One region of the Sporosarcina sp. SAFN-010 genome, then DNA from elsewhere that is predicted to be linked to it. Evidence: riboswitches for the same ligand, from Rfam matches in the RefSeq annotation. Region 1 holds a riboswitch; the other holds the start of a gene.

Region 1 (3,137 bases):
AGATTACAGCATTTCTGGATAATCCTGAAGCGTAAAAGAAAATTGAAAGGGTTGCTGCTTGAGAAGTCGAAGAGACTCCACTGGCAGCAACCCTTTCTTTTTACATACTAAACTCCTCTTTAACCTCTTCAAGAATAACTTTAGCACCCGCAGGGCTTACGAACATGCCGTTTGACAGTTCAAAATTATCGGAAGTGATTTCTCCGGTAATCACACAAGCTTCACGGATTTTATAGCTCCTAAGAATAATGGTTTCATCCTCCGTGAAAAATTCAAGTGGTTGTCCTTCAGGAAGTTTCATTGTCTCACGTAATTCAATTGGGATAACTATTCTCCCTAGATGATCAACTTTTCTTACAACGCTTAAGCTCCTCATAAGAGAACCTCCTTCAATGGTACCTGAATTCTTCTATAATCATACAATTCTATGTTGGGAAATGCAAAAAAATGGTCGATTTTTTGTCGAAAGTTCATTAATATAGAATATTTAGAATGAAAAAACTTCTCCTTCTTTTCATTGTCAATCGTCACAACGTACACGTAATTTGATAGAATAGTACAGTTGGCACGAACGGAGGGACACGATGACATTTACTCAATTTAAAAAATCAGCGATTTTTGACTATCTCCAAATTATTGTGGGTTCGGCGTTTGTCGGACTTGCATTTACTATTTTCCTATTACCTTCACGGATAGCTGCAGGTGGTGTTTCGGGAATAAGCACGATTCTTTTTGAACTTTATGGATTTAACCCCGCTTATGTACAGTGGCTTATTAATTTACCACTCCTCATTTTAGGGCTTGTCCTTGTTGGAAAAGATTTTAGTTGGAGAACCATTGTGGGGACGTTTTTTGTACCATTTTTCATTTTCTTAACGACAGATATTAATGTCCCAATTCATAATCCGTTATTAAGTTCTATTTATGGTGGGATTATGCTTGGTATCGGTCTAGGAATTGTTTATAGGGGGAACGGCTCGACAGGTGGAACTGCACTAATTGCTCAAGTTCTGAAGAAATATACTAACTTTTCCAGTGGCTTTGCTCAGCTAATTGTTGACGGTGCTGTCGTCATCATCTCGGCTTTTGTCTTTGACTTGGAACTCGCGCTTTATGCCATGATGGCAATCTATGTGACGAGTAAGGTAATCGATTTTGTGCAGCTTCAAACATCTCCTACCAAGCTGATCCTGATCATTACGGAACAAGAAGAAAAAGTTCAAGCACTCATTAATACCGAACTCAATCGAGGGTTAACAAAAGTGAAGTCTTTAGGAGGCTACTCGAATCAGGAGAAAACCATGATCCTTTGTGTCGTTGAGCAATCAGAAGCGATCTACTTTAAAAAGATTGTGCAGGAGCAAGAGCCGACATCGTTCGTAATCTTCTTAAATGCATCTGAAATTCTAGGAAGAGGATTTTCCAGAGCCCAATATGACGACTAACTAGTTGCTAGCCCGTGAGTAAACTCGATTTTGTTTAATGTTAGACTATACAAACAACTTAGAAATGGTATACTGTTCAGTAATTGAATACGCTTATCGAGAGAAACCGAGGGAAATGGCCCATTGACGTTTCAGCAACCCCTGATAGATTCAGGAAGGTGCTACTTCCACAAGACTTTGTCTTGAGAGATAAGAGGAACGGCTATTAGCTTCCACTTTCTCTCTCTTAGAAAGCGGAAGTTTTTTGATGGGCTGAATAGGAGTGAAGAATTGTGCCAATTACAATACCAAAAGCGTTACCCGCGGGAGAATTACTGAAGCAAGAAAAAATATTTGTGATGGATGAAGAGCGTGCTACCTCACAAGACATTAGACCACTACGCATACTAGTCGTGAATTTAATGCCTCAAAAAGAAAAAACGGAACTGCAGCTTCTGCGTTTGCTAGGTAATACTCCGCTTCAAGTGGATGTAACTTTTTTACACACAGAAACGTATGTATCGAAGAATGTTAGTAAAAACCATTTGGATACTTTTTACAAAACATTTCCTCAAGTGAAAGACGAAAAATTTGATGGAATGATTGTAACGGGGGCACCTGTAGAGCAAATGGAATTCGAACAGGTTGAGTATTGGGGAGAAATGCAGGAGATTTTGGATTGGGCATCAGTGAATGTAACATCTTCTATGCATATCTGTTGGGGTGCCCAAGCAGCACTTTATCATTACTATGGAGTGAACAAACACCAACTGCCTTCTAAGTGTTTTGGCATTTTTGATCATCTCGTTACAAATCCAACTGTCAATCTTGCACGAGGATTCAATGACCTGTTTCCAGCTCCACACTCCAGGCATACAGGAGTATCTCAATACGATATCGAACAGCATGACTCATTGAATCTACTCGCATATTCGGAAGATGTTGGACCCTTTATCGTGCTATCTAACGATGCAAAAAACATTATGATTACGGGGCACTTAGAGTACGATGCGGGAACGTTGCAGGAAGAATATGAGCGTGATGCAGCAAAAGGACTTGAAATTGATATTCCTAAGAATTACTTCCCGAATGACAATAGCTCGTTGAATCCGCTGAACACGTGGCGTTCCCATACACATCTCTTATTTTCAAATTGGCTTAATTACTATGTCTACCAACAAACTCCATTTGAATGGAAATGATGAAATTTGTGAAGTGGCGAGTATTGATCCAGCTGAAGAACTTGTAGTTCTCAGTGGATTGGATTATAATGAATGACAGTCAGTCATTTGTGGAGGGATGTTATGAACAAGAGAGAAAAAATTGTTCAGTCTGCGATTCAAGTGTTTACTGAAAAAGGCGTAGAAAAAACGACAGTTTCACATATTGTTAAAGCTGCAGGGATTGCACAAGGAACGTTTTACTTATACTTTCCCTCTAAACTATCGCTCATGCCTGCGATTGCAGAAGTGATGGTACAGCATACCCTGAAAACGGTGATAGACGCTGTTGAAGATTCTGCATCGTTTGATGAGCAACTGAAACAATTTGTAGATGCGATATTTGCAGTTAATAAAGAACACCACGAGATTCAGGCGATGATCTATTCAGGGTTAGCATCAACTGAACACTTGAAAGAGTGGGAGAGTGTATATGCTCCAATTTACCAATGGGTAAGCGCACTCGTTGAAAAGGTGCAGAAGCAAGGAGTCA
Region 2 (3,137 bases), on a different contig from region 1:
ATTGTATCATATTTATCAATAGCTACTTTTACTTTTCCATAAAAAAAGCTTTGCACGTGGCAAAGCTTTTGAATCAATTTTTATTTTGCTGGTAAATGTTGAACCATTGTGACGTACGTAGATAATTCAGTACCAAGAATCGGATTATGCGGCGGTTTACCAGTTTGGTTCTTCTCTTGTTCAGCTCGAATCTTCGCCTTTTCGATTGCACGCTTTTCGCGCCACTCTGTGAAGTATTTTTCGTCTTCCCAAGTCGTGCAAACATGGAGTTCATCATGATCTTCAGTACTTTCTTTCATCCACAATTCCATCCGAACAAATCCCGGAAAAGTATGGACGGATTTTGGTTTTGCGAAGCGTTCCGCAACTTCGGCTCCTTTTCCTTTTTCGATACGAATCACGTTCACTGCTGTCATCTGGCTCATACGAGCGCCTCCTTTGTAGTTGGCAAATCCACTTTTTTTGAGATCATGTGTCACTGCAAACGTGCTAATGACTTCTTACTCAAGCATACGCCTACCCGAATCCCCAGACAACGCTCCCACCACTGAAATAGGGATTTCCCTTGGCTCAATTGTGTCTCGATTCCGATTAATTCTGCGATGTTACCGATTCTTTGCTAAATAATACCGATTGTTGCCAGGATGTTGCTGATTACCACTGCCGAATTGCCGATAACTGAGCACATCTTGCCGATTCTTCCACACAGCGGGATTGCCCAGCTTTCAACAAGCGAAGCGCTACCAATTAATCCCTAAAACCAGGTGAGTTGTGTCTTGATTCCGATTAATTCTGCGATGTTACCGATTCTTTGCTAGATAATGCCGATTGTTGCCTGAATGTTGCTGATTACCACTGCCCAATTGCCGATAACTGGCCCCTTCTTGCCGATTCTTCCACACAGCGGGATTGCCCAGCTTTCAACAAGCGAAGCGCTACCAATTAATCCCTAAAACTACATGAGTTGTGTCTCGATTCCGATTAATTCCACGATGCTACCGATTCTTTGCTGGATAATGCCGATTGTTGCCAGGATGTTGCCGATAACTACTACCAAACTTCCGATAACCGTCCCCATCTTTCCGATTCCTCCAACCGAAGGGCATATTGCCCTGCCCACCGCGATATGCTACACTTGCTTTAACTAAATGAACGACTCTTTTCTTATCCAGAGAGACCGAGGGACTTGGCCCGATGACGTCTCAGCAACCTGCTCACGCAAGGTGCTGCTGCCAACAGGGAAACCTGGCCGATGAGGAGAATTTGCGCTTAAGCAACTCTTCTCTGTTCGGGGGAAGAGTTTTTTGTTTGGCAAATTTTAGAGGAGTGATCCAAGTGGGTACGATTGAACGATTTACTGCACAAAAGGAACAGGTTATAAAGGAAGAACCACATAGCTCTGCAGGAGCCATGAAGCGTCATCAAACGTTTGCACGTGTACAGCAGGAGATCGATTACTTCGACCAAGGCGATTTACTTTCTAAAAAAGCGTTGCAAAAAGAACTGCAAGAGATTGCGGAATTGCAACGACAGGCTGACGAACTTGCACTGCAGATTCAAACACGCAAACAGAAGTTGCTCAAAGACACGTTCGGACCTGATGCGACTCAACTATTCAAATAACGCAAAAACCCTCTTCCCCACGAAAACTCGTGAGAAAGAGGGTTTTATTCATAACAAAACTATTTTTTCTTTGCCAATTCTGCAGGCACTTCTTCCCCGCCTCGATTGCGTAAAAACATGTAAAATGACGCGCCGAATATAATGAAATAGCCAATGAAGCTATAGACATCCGGAATTTGTCCAAGTAACACAAATCCGAGGATTGCAGAGAACACGACCGTGAAATAGTTGAACACTGAAATCTCTTTTGCCGGTGCGTATTTGTACGCAAGTGTAATCCCGAATTGACCAACTGTGGCGAACACTCCTGCTGCTAGTAAATACACGGTCTGTTGCAGCGACATGGGTTGATAGGTGAAAATCACGAACGGCAATAGCACAACGGTCGTGAATGTCGAGAAGTAAAACACGACGGTGTAAAACTGCTCACGGCCACCAAGTGCTCGTAATACGGTGTATGCACCACCTGCAAAGACTGCGGATAAAACACCAGCTGCATACGGAACAACATCGAGTGAAAACGATGGTTTGATGATGAACAACGTCCCGAGAAACGCGATTAAAATGCTATACAACTGAAATGGTTTTACATGCTCTTTCAAAAATATCGCCGCAAACACAATCGTAATGAACGGGCTCATTTTATTCAGCATATCTGCATCCGCAAGTACGAGATGGTCAATCGCATAGAAATATAACACGATGCCGATCGCACCGAGTGAAGAACGCAACAGCAACAAACGTTGGTTTTCACGCTTGCCGAACAGTCTTTCTTTGTAATGAATAACGAAGAAAAATGCAATGAACATTGATACGCCATTGCGGAAAATCGTTTTCTGCATCGTCGGGACATCCCCCGATAACTTCACGAATGCGGTCATAAGTGAAAATCCGAGTGCCGACGCTAATAGTAATAAAATTCCTTTGTTGCGATTTGTCATAAGAGCCTCCGGTTGAAAAACAATACAAGTCGTATCTTATCATACACCGATGACCGAATCAGTTATAACAAATCGCTCCATATATTGATGGCAGTCGCTAAAATCAGCACCGCAAGAATCCATTTCAGCACATTTGGATTCACTTTTTGTCCGAATTTCGCGCCGAGTGGTGCAGCAATGAGTGCCGCGACAATCAAGACAATCGCCGGTCCCCATAATACTTGCCCCGTCGCGATTTTACCTGTCGCAGAACCAATTGAGGAAATGAATGTGATTGCAAGAGATGAGGCAATTGTTATTCGGGTCGGGATTGCGAGTACCGTTAACATGATTGGAACGAGCACAAACGCTCCCCCCGCTCCAACAACTCCTGATGCTATTCCGACGACAAAGGCGAGTCCAGCCGCAAGCCACTTATTGAACATCACTTCACTCGCTGGTCGCTCCTCCACCTTTTTCCTTGGAATGAATAACAGAATTGCCGCCACCACTGCAAGCACACCGTACACCATATTGACCGCTTGCTCAGATAGCAAACTCGAACCTAGCCCTCCGATGAAACTCCCAACTAGA

What was found. Region 1 has a riboswitch for S-adenosylmethionine ahead of metA (homoserine O-acetyltransferase MetA). Riboswitches for the same ligand answer to the same signal wherever they lie in the genome.
Region 2: another riboswitch for S-adenosylmethionine. It lies ahead of ACR65F_RS02740 (hypothetical protein); the one in region 1 lies ahead of metA (homoserine O-acetyltransferase MetA).

Annotation. Positions count from the first base shown of each region.
Region 1 is NZ_JBPFDS010000013.1:38,132-41,268, reverse strand. It holds gene ACR65F_RS14145 (thioredoxin family protein) at 1-35, shown strand, start outside; gene ACR65F_RS14140 (AbrB/MazE/SpoVT family DNA-binding domain-containing protein) at 101-376, opposite strand; gene ACR65F_RS14135 (YitT family protein) at 585-1,445, shown strand; SAM riboswitch class I at 1,536-1,641, shown strand; gene metA (homoserine O-acetyltransferase MetA) at 1,718-2,626, shown strand; gene ACR65F_RS14125 (TetR/AcrR family transcriptional regulator) at 2,729-3,137, shown strand, end outside.
Region 2 is NZ_JBPFDS010000001.1:568,696-571,832, forward strand. It holds gene ACR65F_RS02730 (antibiotic biosynthesis monooxygenase) at 81-425, opposite strand; gene ACR65F_RS02735 (hypothetical protein) at 956-1,078, opposite strand; SAM riboswitch class I at 1,162-1,259, shown strand; gene ACR65F_RS02740 (hypothetical protein) at 1,336-1,623, shown strand; gene ACR65F_RS02745 (DMT family transporter) at 1,683-2,564, opposite strand; gene ACR65F_RS02750 (sulfite exporter TauE/SafE family protein) at 2,627-3,137, opposite strand, start outside.